DNA from 4 places in the Paenarthrobacter sp. 2TAF44 genome. Region 4 is predicted to be linked to each of the others. Evidence: riboswitches for the same ligand, from Rfam matches in the RefSeq annotation. Region 4 holds a riboswitch; each other region holds the start of a gene.
What was found. A riboswitch is a leader RNA that binds a small molecule or an ion and turns the genes downstream of it on or off. The one in region 4 is predicted to bind thiamine pyrophosphate.

Region 1 (3,287 bases), on a different contig from region 4:
GCCGCGTCTCTGCATCGAGCGCCCCGCCGGGAGCAACAAAGGATGGCACGTCGGCGATTGCGTAGAGGACTTTGTAACCGTCACCGGCCCGTTCAATGAATACCGCCTGGTCCAGATCGGTGGACGTTGCTGGATCGATGGTCACGAACGGAATGTCCCTGAGGTCACGCTCTGGCAGCGTGTGGTTTTCTACTGCTTTCCGGGCTTCCGCCACGGCTTCGGCCGGATACTCGCCTGGGAGCTCCAGTTCGGTCCGAAGGGCTGCAAATGCCTCTGCGAGCTGGTCCGACGAGTCGTCGACGTTGGGCGAAATCCGATGATGTGACACGAAAATCAGGTTAGCCCGAAATCGCTGGATAGTCTTGAACCATGAGCACTTCCTTGGACGATAATGCTCGCGTCCAGCGCCTCTCTTCGGAGCTGCTGGGAGCCATGGCGTACGGCGAGCTCTCGGCGTTTGGCCGGCTGTCTTTCGACTCCCGGTACGCTCCCACCCTGCACGACAGGGCAGTGTTGGCAAAGATTGCCGTTGGGGCTTACGGAAACTTTGCCTTGATCAGCAGCCGGCTCTCGGAGATGGGACTCGATGCCGAAGAGGCCATGCTTCCGTTCCAGCGCTCGTTTGACCACTTCCATGAGCGAACAAAGCCGGCGGACTGGTTTGAATCAGTCATGAAGGCCTATGTGATCGACACCGTGTCATCGGACTTTTACCGCATGGTCGCTTCGTACCTCGACGGCGGAACGCAACTCTTTGTCCAGAAGGTGGCCTCCGCCGACCAAGCCACGGAAGTATTACGCGTCCTCCTGCGCAGGGCCCTGGCTGATGATCCTCGCCTGGCATCGCGACTGGCTTTGTGGGGCCGCCGCCTCGTCGGTGAAGCGCTGACCCAGGCCCAACGCGTGGGCATGGAACATCCTCACTTGGGACCGCTGCTCAAGGGCGGCGGGGATGCCCGCACTGCAGTCAAGGTCCTTACCGCTGAACTTGCCGAGCGGCATGGTCGACGGATGTCCGGGCTCGGGCTCACGGCTTAAGAGACTTTCGCATATCCTCGGCTGCCGCCAGGGCGCCGGCGGTGATTATCCGGCGTCGAGCGCTTCCAGCAGAGTCTTTGCCGCCGCCGTCGGATCCTCCGCCTCAGTAATGGCCCGCACCACGACGATCCGGCTCGCTCCCGCAGCCACCACCTGTTCAATGTTGGTGAGGTCGATGCCGCCAATCGCGAACCAGGGGAGGAGGACGCCACCTACGGTCTCCGCATCCGCGCGCTTTACGGCTTCTGCGGCATATGTGACCAGATCCAGCCCGACTGCTTCACGGCCGGGCTTTGTGGGCGTTGCCCACACCGGACCAACACAGAAATAATCCAGTCCGCTCCTGCCAGGGGAGGCGGCTATCGCGGCGTCAACCTGTTCCGGCGTATGGGTGGAAAGGCCGATCACGGTGCGGTCGTGGAGGAGATGCCTTGCCGCGGGCAGGGGGATGTCCTTTTGCCCGATATGGAACACCGGAGCCCCGGAAATACTGGCAACATCGGCGCGGTCATTGACGGCCCACAGCCGTCCGTGCCGTTGGGCAACGTTGTGCAGAACCTCCAGTACCTCAAGCTCCTCAGCGGCCTCGAGCGTCTTGTCGCGAAGCTGGATGATGTCAACGCCGCCCTCAAACGCGGCGTCGACGAAGTCTTCGAAATCGCCTTGGCGTTTGCGGGCATCAGTGCATAAGTAAAGGCGGGCAGTGGTGTGGACATCATGCTGGGTCATGGAAACCAGAGTAGTTCCTCTAAACTGGGCACGTACTGCGGGAGCCGTGACAGCGTCATATGACCGTCCGGCTGAGAGGGCTTCAGCGCCGACCGCTTGACCTGATCCGGCTAGTACCGGCGTAGGGAAGGAAACACATGGCAGAATCCGGCCAAACCCCCTTGCAGGCAGACGTTGCAGTGATTGGTGGCGGCATCGTTGGCCTTGGCATCGCCCACGAAGCGCGCCGCCAGGGCCGCTCGGTGGTCCTCATTGATCCCACCCCCGCGGCCGGTGCGACGTTTGCTGCCGCGGGGATGCTGGCTCCGGTCAGCGAACTCCACTACCAGGAGGAACACCTCCTGGAACTCATGCTGGAATCCTCCCAACTGTGGCCCGCTTTCATCCGGAGCGTCCATGGCGGCGAATCAGCCACCGGATACCGCACGACGCCGACAATCGCCGTTGGTGCCGACGCCGCCGACCGCCGCGCCCTCGCAGACCTCCGCACAGTCCAGCAGGCCGCGGGCCTGCACGTGGAGCCATTGTCATTGCGGGAGGCGCGCCAACGTGAGCCTTTGCTGAGTCCACAGATTTCCTGTGCCTTCGACATACCGGCCGATCACCAAGTGGACCCGCGGCGGCTTGCACGATGCCTCATGGAAGGGTTGGCAGCCCACGGACCAGGTGACGCAACGTGGGTTTCCGGAGCGGAGGACGGTTTCGCCCTGCCGTTCCACGCATCCCGTTTGCTCTGGGATGGGGACCGCGTCTCCGGGGTTGAACTGGCTTCTGGCGCAGTCGAGGCCTCGGAAACTGTGATCGCCTGCGGGCTGGACGCGGCAAGGATCGGTAATCTCCCCGAGGGTCTCAGTCTTCCTCTGCGGCCCGTTTACGGTGACATCCTCAGGCTGCGCGTTCCCCACCACCTCCAGCCCCTCCTCACATCCACCATCCGGGGCATGGTCCGCGGGGTGCCGGTCTACATCGTGCCCCGGGATGATGGCACGGTGGTGATTGGAGCCACCCAGCGCGAGGACGGCCTATCCGCCTCCACCAATGCAGTCTCCGCCGGAGGCGTCTACCAACTCCTGCGGGACGCTCAAGTCCTGGTGCCTGCCGTGGCGGAGTTGGAACTGCTGGAAGCGACAGCCCGCGCACGGCCCGGCACTCCGGACAACGCACCATTACTGGGACGCGTTGCCGGGCGCGCGGGCACCATCGACGGTCTCGTAATCGCAACCGGGTTCTTCCGCCATGGCGTCCTGTTGACGCCTGTGGCCGCCAAAATCGTAGGCGGGCTAATCAGCGCCTCAGCCGATCCCCGATGGTCCAACTTCACCCCTGATCGATTTACGGCAACGCCGGATGACCGCCTCCAACCAGCAACCAAGGACACACCATGAACATCAAACTCAATGGCTCCGTTCATGCCGTGGCGGATGACGCATCCGTCAGCACGCTCGTCAGCGCCATCACAGGCCGCATCCTGGACCACCGCGGACAGGCGGCCGACGGCGGCAAGCTGGGTGTCGCCGTCG
Region 2 (3,287 bases), on a different contig from region 4:
CCAACAATTCATCCACGCGTTCTTCACCATGTCCCAGATGCTTTGGTCCGAACATCAGCTCGTCCAGGACCTTGCCCGTCACGAATTGGTGCTCCGGTTCCTGGAACACGGTGCCGACGCGCGAAATCAGCTGGTCCGCCTTCCACTTGAAGGGGTCGATTCCAGCTCCTTCGGAAAGCTCGACGGCGGCACTTACTTTGCCGTGCACGGGCGCCAGAAGGCCGGCCAATGTGAGCGCAAAAGTGGATTTGCCGGCGCCGTTAGGGCCCGTGATGGTGAGCGCCTGACCAGCCCTGACTTGTGCACTGATACCCGATTGCACGGGGACGGGCGGGATTGTTTTGAAGCGGCGACGGCGGGACTTCTCACGGGAAACAGCCAGGTCCTGTGCCACGACGAGAAGTTGGGCGGTGGATTCATGGCCGCCCATTTCCTGAGTTGTGGTCCTGCGGGCGCGAGTAGCCGGAACATACCCCGGCACCCACACTCCCGCGGCCATCAGCATGGTGCGGGCTTCAGTTAGCACCTGATCCGGAGGGCCGTCCAGAAGCACACCGCCCCCGGCCGACGGTGGCTGGAGGACCACGATCCTGTCCACCAGGTCCTTCCACACGGACACACGGTGTTCCACGACAACCAACGTGGCGCCGCTCTTGTCCAGGCAGCGCTGCACGGCGTCGCGAACCTCAAGCACACCCACTGGATCCAGGTTGGCCGTGGGTTCGTCCAGCAGGATCAGCCCGGGCCGCATCGCCAGGATGCCAGCCAACGCAAGGCGCTGCTTCTGCCCGCCGGAGAGTGCCGCCGTCGGGTGATCCAGTGCCAAACCGCTGCCGGCAGCGGTGCGCAACCCAACGTCGTCGAGCGCTTCATGGACGCGCGCCCAAATTTCATCCCGGGGAACGGCCAGGTTTTCGGCGCCAAATGCGACGTCGTCACCCACCCGGGAGAGCACCACCTGGGTCTCCGGATCCTGCTGCATCAGACCTGCGCGGCCGCGCTGCTCGCGGGGAGCGACGCCGTCGATTAACAGCGAGCCGGTCTCATCCGAATCGTCTTCCTCGTCACCCAGTACACCGGCGAGGGCATGGAGCAGTGTGGACTTCCCTGCGCCTGATGGACCAAGCAGGAGCACACGCTCGCCGGGCTCGATCCGGAGATCGAGGTCCTGGATGGCGGGTGTGGAACGCCCGGCATGCCGCCATCCCCACCCTTGGGCGGTGATGGCGGCAGGCCGGACTTGGTGGCTGCTTTGCTGGTTGCTGCCTTCTTTCGCAGGCATTAGTTGAAGACGGGCTCCGAAGCAGCCTTGCGCGACGCGAAGGAGCTGAGGACGCCCGTCTTGGCCAGCCCGCGGGTGGCAACCCAGGACAGCGCGCCCGCGATGATCGCACCCGAAAGCGTGCAGAAGGCGATGTAGGCCAGCTTGTCGATCGCTTCGTAGGCGATGTTCCAGCCCCAAGGCAGGAAGGAATCGTTCAGACCGCAGAAGAGGCCCGCGCCAGCACCTGCGAGGAGTGCAGCGGACAGGTCGAACTTCTTGTACCTGAACGCAGCGAAGACGAGTTCTGCGCCCAGTCCCTGGAGGATGCCGGAGATGAGGACGGTGGTGCCGTACTGGGAACCCATGATGAGTTCGCCGGTGGCGGCGACGGCTTCGCAGAACAGGGCTGCGCCCGGCTTGCGGATGATGAGCATGCCCAGGACGGCCGGGATCATCCAGCCACCGGCGATCAAACCGGTGAGCGGCGGATACGTGGCGTTCATGGGGATGGATACGATTGCGGCGCCCTGGGACCAGGCCCAGAAGATCACGCCTCCGGCGATGGCAATCAAAGCTGCCACCACGATGTCTACAACACGCCAGTTATAACTGGTTTTCTTCACGCTTGCCGTGGTCATTTTTCTGCCTCCTGAGGTACAGGAGGGGAAAGTGCTCCCCGGAACTCCCGGCCGGCTTGCGCCGCCCGGATCCGGACACTCTGAGAAGCTCGACTCCCTTGCGCCGGTACTAACCGGATCAGGTTCGAGGGTCTGCGGCTGTCCGCACTCTCAGCGCCCTCGCGTCTCCTGCATCTCTGCAAGGTCCGACGGCGGCGCTCCCCTGTCGTTATTAATCTGCCCTTATGGGCGTGGTTCAGTTTACACCTGTGGGTGTTCGTGCGCGCTGGGGACTGGTCACAATACGGCTCGCAACCGGACCTGAGAGAATAATCCAGCAGAATCGACGCGGCAAAGGGGCATTTCATGACGGACCTTCCCACTACGGACATCCCGGTTCCCCAACCGCGCCTTGCTGCGAGCGTCATCCTGCTCCGCGACGCCCCGGGCGGGCTCGAAGCGTTCGTCCAGCACAGGGTTACCACTATGGACTTCGCCGCCGGCATGGTGGTCTTTCCGGGAGGCCGGGTTGATGCCGCGGACCAGGACGGATGGGATTACCCGGCTGACTTGCTGGAACGGCATGCTGCAGACTGGCGCCTGACCTCCATCGCCGTCGATACCGAACACGCACCGGCAAAGTCGGGCATGGTTCTCACGGCTGCCCTGCGGGAGGTTTGGGAGGAGGCCGGACTTAGCCTTGATGCCTCAGATCTGCGACCGTGGGCCAATTGGGTCACGCCGACGGACATGCCAAAGCGTTTCGATACCTACTTCTACGTAGCCAAGCCTGCTCCGGAAGCAGAACCCCAGCATCAAACCACCGAAGCGTGGCAATCACTCTGGATGCCTGTGGACGGGATCCTGGCGGCTGAAGCCTCCGGTACATTGCAGCTGATGCCACCCACGTATTACCTGCTCAAGGAAGTTGCCGGCCTCGGAACAGTGGATGCCGTCTGGGAAGCCGATCACGACGTTGTTCCTGTCCTTGCACCACGCGGTTCCATGGCAGCTTTCCTCAAAGAACGGGAAAACCGCCGCTAGTCCCAACCCACCTGGAAGTGAGGCTAGGCTGGGGGCATGAACCTCTTTTTCAAGCTGCTGGGTGCCGGAGTAAGCCTCGCAGCCGGATTCGTCGGCACCAAGTTGGTCAACAAGGGCTGGGAAAAGGCCACGGGCAACAAACCGCCCACGGGCCACGACGATATGGAAACGAGCCTCCGCTCAGCGTTGTCCTTCGCGCTGATTTCGGCCTTCGTCAGTACGCTCATCCAGGTTTTCGCGAGCCGCGGCACCCAGCGTGCCATCGCCCGCTTCGCCAAGACGCAGGACATCGTCTAGGCCGCGCATAGGCATTCCAACGCGGGGTCAGTTAGGGTCCCTCACCGTCGTCGGGAGGGTGCCTA
Region 3 (3,287 bases), on a different contig from region 4:
GGGCAGCTCAAGAGTGCTGCCGGCTCCACCGGGGACGCGGTTAAGCGTTACGTAGTCTCCAACGGAAACTTTTTCTTGGCGGCCGCCTGCGCGGACAATCGCGTACACCACTTGGGTACTCACTTCTCTCGACGTTTCTTACTAAATTTGCGTGCGGAACCTTGAACCGGAATCAGGCTTGGTTCGCGCTGTGCCTCAACGCCGTGGACTTCTGATCGAAGCCCGCGAGTCATCCCATGAACAATTCCAAGGGGCATAACCCAAGTGTTGGCGTAAGCACCGAAGATCAAGATTACGCTAGTTTGACCTTCAGCTGCAAATGAGGCCGCGTCCGGAGGCTATCGGGTGACTTGCATCACCAGTTGTAACGGACTCTCCCGGCACCGTGCCCATACAGCCTACAGGGTTTGTGGAGGAATACTGCGATTTGGCCGACGACGCGCTGGATTTTTGTGGAATTGCCCAGCCGCCAACCCCGGAAGCCCTGCTCAGGCGAAGAGCCGGGGTGCATCAAAGAAGGCTGTCTCGTAGCGGCAAGACTGGGCGAAGGCCTCAACCATGGCCCCGCGCTCCTGGGCGGAGGCGCTAATTGCCGCGGCATCAGTAAAGTCGATCGCCTTCCGGGTTGCGGCAGCAAACTCCTCGTCCGCGTACGTCGTCAGCCAGGCGGCGTACGGGTGCTCGCTGGGGGCGCCGGCGTCCACATAGGCGGCGTGGAGTTGCTGTCCTACCTCCGCATACAGCCAATAGCAGGGCAGGATTGCCGCCAGCAACACGGCGTAACTGCCGGAGGCTGATGTGGCCAGCAGGTGGTCCACGTACGACCTTGTCACGGGTCCGGTCTGTGTTGAGGCCGAGCGCGTGCTCAGCCAGTTCCGATGGAGCTCGGACTCCACTTCAAGGCAGAGTTGCGATGACTTCGCCCAGAAGAGCTGCTCTTCTTCAGTGGGGGCAAGTGCACCTGTGCGCGCCAAAACCCGGGAGTAGCCGTTCAGGTAAATGGCGTCCTGGGCCAGGTAGTAGTTGAACTCGGGCTCCGGGAGCCGGCCTGACTGCAGGCCCTGGATGAAGGCGAGACCGTAAATCGCATCCAATTCCGGCGCAGCTTCGGCCCACAGCCGCGCGGCAAAGTCGCCGGATTTCCCGGATTTCCCGGCAGGATTCAGCGCTGGCTCCATGTGGTGGAAGTGGTGGACCGGCCCGCTACCCTTACCTACCTTCAGCCCGTCGGCCGCCGCGAGGGCCTGCAGCAGCCACGGCTTTACCTCGCGGAGAGACGCCTCCCAGTCGCCGGTGCGGGCTTGGACCGTGGCCAACGCCGAGGAGAGCGAGCACCCCGTTCCGTGGCTGTTCCTGGTATCAACGCGGGGCCCAGGCACCTCGATGACGTCCTGTCGCAACAAACCGCTCGTATTGACCAGCGCATCCGGGCAGTCGTTTCCTGCCAAGTGGCCGCCCTTTACCAAAACCGTCGTTCCACACTCAGCAGCCAGGCGTTTACCCTGGTCAAGCGCCGTAGCCCAGTCGCGGGCTTCGGACTCCCCCAGCAACATCGCCAGCTCGGGAAGGTTTGGGGTGACGAGATCCGCCAACGGCAGGAGGCTGCGCAGCGCAGTTTCGGCGGTCTCCCGCAGAAGGCGGTCGCCGCTGGTGGCAACCATCACCGGGTCAAGGACCACGACGGCGGGACGCACCTCTTCGAGCCAACTGCGGACTTCGTCGATGACGGCCGCATCACCCAACATCCCGATCTTGACCGCATCAATCTCAATATCGCTGCTGATCGCGTCCAGCTGCTGACGCAGGAACTCGACGGGCGGAACATGGACTGCGCTGACGCCCAACGTGTTCTGGGCCGTCAAAGCCGTGATGGCAGCCATGCCATAGCCCCCGTGCGCTGCGATGCTCTTCAAGTCTGCCTGGATTCCGGCGCCTCCAGAAGGATCCGAGCCGGCAATGCTGAGCACCCTCGGATGTGGCCGGGCCGGGACTGCTCCCATACCCGCGGCGCAGACAGGGTAGACAGCGGAATTCGACGATGAAGCCATGGTGGACATCCCTTCGCCGGTGCTAACCGGACAGGTTCAACGGGTCTGGATCTCAGCCTGGCCCGTGCCCGGCACCCCGTGTCAGTTTCCTAGCGTAGCCCGGAAGCCCCTCGCCCCGGGAACCGGACAGCTTCGGGGAATCGATGTGACTGGCGGGCAACGAAAGAGCCCCGCAGTATCCGCCGTAAACGGATGCTGCGGGACTCTTTGGTTGCTTAGTGACTGGTTGCCCTGCTTACAGCTCTGAAGCGGGAACTCCCACCCCAAGGATGATCGGTTCGTCCGCTACCTTCTTTTTGGCGGGCTCTTCCGCTGCCGGCGCCTTGGCCTCATGGGCAGATCCGCCTGCGGCAGCAGCAGTTACCTCGTGGTGTTCCACACTGGTTTCGTTTGCGGCACCCTGCGCCCTGCTGGCACTGCGGTTCCTCCGGCCACGGCGACCACGGGCACGCGACGAATGATCGTGCTCATCGGTAGTGCCAGCAGAAGCGCTGGCAGGGGAAACGGCGGAAGCAGCCGCAGGTTCGGAAACCGAAGCCGTGGCCTCTTCCTCCGCAGACGGCGGGGCACCGAGGTGCGAGAACGCCTCGGCCAGCAGGTCCAGGCTCATGGCCGGCTTGCCAGCAGTTGGTTCCTCATGATGTTCCACAAACGGAAGAGCCACTTCTTCGCCACCGAAACGCAGAACAGGAGTGGCGCGCGCTTCCCGAACCGCAGCCTCATGACTGGCCGTATCAGGTGCAGCCGGAACGCCAGCCTCGCCGTGTGCCGCCTCAGGGGCAGATCCATCGGTGTGACCCTGCTGGCCTGCTGCACGGGCCTGCTCCTCCGCGCGGTGAACCTCGTCATCGTGCAGGTGGGCGGCATGTGCTGCAGCGGCGATCGTGGCAAGAGCTGCCCTGGTCGCCTCAGCCTTCGCCTGGCGGACCGGGTCCACGGACTCCGTGGTCGCAGGAGCTGCGGGGGCGGCCGGCGTGCTGTGGACTGTAGGAGGCACTTCGGCCATTGCCGGTCCCCCACCCTTGCCACGGCGGCGCTTACGATCAGTGCGTGCAGCAGGCTGTTGGGGTTCGACGTGCGGGCGGTGATGCTCGGCAGCAACGACGTTGGCGCGTCGGTGCTCCACCGGCTCATCATGGGTGACGACACCCCGTCCGGCACAGTGCTCGCACTGCTCACCGAATACCTCGAGCAGGCCGGTGCCCATGCGTTTGCGCGTCATCTGCACCAGGCCCAGCG
Region 4 (3,287 bases):
CTTCCCGCTGGCCAGTCACGGCCGCCTCATTCAAGTGCTGCTGGAGGAAACGCTGGGGCGGCAAAGCAACATTGTCCATCACCACATTCTTGCCATCCCACTGCCAGACATCGCGCGGCTTGTCGTAATAGAGTTCAATGCCGTTGCCTTCCGGATCTGTGAAGTAGAACGCTTCGCTCACCAAATGGTCGGCACTGCCCACAAAAGCGCGCGGCTCATACTCTGCGGCCGTGGCAATGGTGGCCGCCAGGGAAGGCTGGTCCTGGAACAGGATGGCTGTATGGAAAAGCCCGGCTTCCCCACGGCCTGGAATCTGCAGGCCGGCAGCGGGAGCGAGATGGACTACTGGCTTGCCCACCCGCCCCAGGTACAGCCCGCCATCCTGCTCGGCCACGATCTCCAACCCCAGGGCGCGCTGGTAATAGTCACTCATGACCCTCATATCGCCAACCTTGAGCATGACGGTGCCCATAGTGAGTTCGGCAGGAAGGAGGTCCTGATTGGATGTCGTGGTCATGTCAAGCTCCCGATTTAATAGATGGCCGCCCTTCGGCACGTTCTACTTATCTAAATTACTTGAAGCTTCAATTTATTCCCACTGGACCACTTTGCCCCGCAGGACGACATGGTTCAGGCTCGCCACAGTTGCAAGGTTCTTCCTCGGGTCATCCCGGCAAAGCACGACGTCGGCACTTGCCCCTTCGCTGATGCCCTGGGCTCCCAGCCACTTCCGTGCGCCCCACGTGGCGGCGTCCAGGACGGCCGTGGGCGGCAGGCCGGCGTCGTAAAGTTCCTTCATTTCGTCAGCGATCCTGCCGTGCTTGATCACGCTCCCTGCATCCGTTCCCGCAAAGATGCCAACACCGGCTTCAAAGGCCTCCAGCACCCTTTCACGGCGTCGCTCCCAAAGCCGGGTCATGTGGTCCGCGTACACCGGAAACTTCGGGGCAGCCTGGGCAGCGATATCCGGAAAAGTCGCGATGTTAACCAACGTAGGAACAATCGGGACAGACTGCTCCACAAGACGGGGAATATGCCTGGGCAAGAGTCCTGTGGCGTGCTCAATGCAGTCAATCCCGGCGTCGAGCATGTCATCAATGGTGTCTTCAGCGAAGCAGTGGGCCGTCACCCTGGCCCCTTCGTCATGTGCGGCCGCAATCGCATCCCTCACGACGTTCCGAGGGAAGGAAACCGAGAGGTCTCCCGTCCCGCGATCGATCCAATCGCCCACGAGCTTCACCCAACCGTCCCCGTCCCGGGCTTCCTTGCGGGCTGTCTCCACGAGTTCGTCCGGCTCCACTTCGTGGCCCAAACCACGCAGGTAACGCCGGCTCCGGGCGATGTGGCGTCCGGCGCGAAGAAGCCGTGGGAGATCCTCCCTGCGCTGAACCCAACGCGTATCGCTTGGCGAGCCGGCGTCACGGATCAACAATGTGCCGGCTTTCAGGTCGGCCTGCGCCTGGGCAAGAGTTGTCTGCTCATCAACGGCCCCGCCGACCCCAAGTCCAATGTGGCAATGGGCGTCCACAAAACCAGGAAGGACCCATCCATCCAGCACGGAATCCGGCGCAGCGACTGGACGTTCGAACGTGAGTTTGCCATCAACGGACCAGAGCCCGTGCCGTTGATCGTCGCCTGCCACAAGCACTGGACCGGTGAATTCGATGATGTAGGCCATGCCAAAAGACTAATCTGCCGACATGCCACAAACCTCCGGGATGGGTAAGCGCTACGACGATGACTGTGTCCCCGATGAGAGCTGTGGTAGCTTCGTCTACGACCACACGGGGGCCCCTGCAGGGGCTGAGATCGGACTGAAGCAGTCTGCGACCGTTGAACCTGTCCGGGTAATGCCGGCGAAGGAAGTGAGTAATCCTTTGAGCACCACCGAAACACAGCACAGCCCTGCCGAAAACCAGGCCAACATCAGCGAAAAGACGACGGAAACCGTCACACAGTCACTGAAATCCCACTCGTTGGCGTGGCTGGAAGACCCGGCACATGGTATCCGCGTCCCCGTTACGGAGATTGCCTTGGAGCCCTCCCCCAACGGTGAGGCCAATGAACCACTTCAGGTATACCGAACTGCCGGACCGGGCAGTGACCCCGTGGTGGGCCTTGAACCGTTCCGCACCGGATGGATCGAAGCCCGAGGAGATACCGAGGCATACTCCGGACGGGAGAGGAACTTGCTCGACGACGGCAAATCAGCCGTACGCCGCGGCGCAGCATCCCAGGAATGGAAGGGAACGCAACCGGTGCCCCGCCGCGCCGTCGAAGGTAAGACCGTCACCCAGATGCACTATGCCAAACAAGGCATCGTCACGCCGGAAATGCAGTTTGTGGCGCTGAGGGAGAACTGCGACGTTGAGCTGGTCCGCAGCGAAGTGGCTGCCGGGCGCGCCATCATCCCCAACAACATCAACCACCCCGAGTCCGAGCCCATGATCATTGGCAAGGCCTTCCTGGTCAAGATCAACGCCAACATTGGAAACTCGGCCGTCACCAGTTCCATCGCCGAGGAAGTTGACAAGCTGCAATGGGCAACCCAGTGGGGTGCCGATACCGTCATGGACCTCTCCACCGGAGACGACATCCATACAACCCGCGAATGGATCATCCGCAACTCCCCCGTTCCGATCGGCACCGTGCCCATCTACCAGGCCCTGGAGAAGGTCAACGGTGAAGCCAACAAACTCACGTGGGAAATCTTCCGGGACACCGTAATAGAGCAGTGTGAACAAGGCGTTGACTACATGACCATCCACGCCGGGGTGCTCCTGCGCTACGTGCCCTTGACGGCAAACCGTGTGACAGGCATCGTCTCCCGTGGCGGCTCGATCATGGCCGGGTGGTGCTTGGCGCACCACGAGGAGAACTTCCTCTACACGCATTTTGATGAGCTCTGTGAAATCTTCGCCAAGTACGACGTCGCATTCTCCCTGGGCGACGGATTGCGCCCCGGTGCCACGGCTGACGCCAACGACGCCGCGCAGTTCGCCGAGCTCGATACGCTTGCAGAGCTGACCCAGCGGGCTTGGGAATTCGATGTGCAGGTGATGGTTGAAGGACCCGGACACATTCCCTTCCACTTGGTCCGCGAGAACGTGGAGCGCCAACAGGAACTGTGCAAAGGTGCCCCCTTCTACACCTTGGGACCGCTGGTCACGGACGTCGCTCCTGGCTATGACCACATCACCTCGGCAATCGGCGCAACGGAAATTGCGCGGTACGGCACGGCCATGCTCTGCTACGTAACGCCCAAGGAACACCTGGGACTGCCGAAC

Region 1: linked by a shared signal. The riboswitch ahead of thiO (glycine oxidase ThiO) and the one ahead of thiC (phosphomethylpyrimidine synthase ThiC) in region 4 are both predicted to bind thiamine pyrophosphate.
Region 2: linked by a shared signal. The riboswitch ahead of AB4Z15_RS02790 (ECF transporter S component) and the one ahead of thiC (phosphomethylpyrimidine synthase ThiC) in region 4 are both predicted to bind thiamine pyrophosphate.
Region 3: linked by a shared signal. The riboswitch ahead of AB4Z15_RS18430 (bifunctional hydroxymethylpyrimidine kinase/phosphomethylpyrimidine kinase) and the one ahead of thiC (phosphomethylpyrimidine synthase ThiC) in region 4 are both predicted to bind thiamine pyrophosphate.

The regions. Positions count from the first base shown of each region.
Region 1 is NZ_JBFRFP010000012.1:25,876-29,162, forward strand. It holds gene AB4Z15_RS13260 (RNB domain-containing ribonuclease) at 1-328, opposite strand, end outside; gene AB4Z15_RS13265 (ferritin-like fold-containing protein) at 370-1,038, shown strand; gene thiE (thiamine phosphate synthase) at 1,084-1,767, opposite strand; TPP riboswitch at 1,795-1,912, shown strand; gene thiO (glycine oxidase ThiO) at 1,905-3,152, shown strand; gene thiS (sulfur carrier protein ThiS) at 3,149-3,287, shown strand, end outside.
Region 2 is NZ_JBFRFP010000002.1:75,639-78,925, reverse strand. It holds gene AB4Z15_RS02795 (ABC transporter ATP-binding protein) at 1-1,282, opposite strand, end outside; gene AB4Z15_RS02790 (ECF transporter S component) at 1,282-1,902, opposite strand; TPP riboswitch at 1,980-2,116, opposite strand; gene AB4Z15_RS02785 (NUDIX hydrolase) at 2,248-2,925, shown strand; gene AB4Z15_RS02780 (DUF4235 domain-containing protein) at 2,962-3,222, shown strand.
Region 3 is NZ_JBFRFP010000020.1:61,901-65,187, reverse strand. It holds gene rplU (50S ribosomal protein L21) at 1-111, opposite strand, end outside; gene AB4Z15_RS18430 (bifunctional hydroxymethylpyrimidine kinase/phosphomethylpyrimidine kinase) at 489-2,048, opposite strand; TPP riboswitch at 2,040-2,137, opposite strand; gene AB4Z15_RS18425 (Rne/Rng family ribonuclease) at 2,284-3,287, opposite strand, start outside.
Region 4 is NZ_JBFRFP010000008.1:155,267-158,553, reverse strand. It holds gene AB4Z15_RS10220 (VOC family protein) at 1-517, opposite strand, end outside; gene AB4Z15_RS10215 (amidohydrolase family protein) at 590-1,678, opposite strand; TPP riboswitch at 1,775-1,882, shown strand; gene thiC (phosphomethylpyrimidine synthase ThiC) at 1,878-3,287, shown strand, end outside.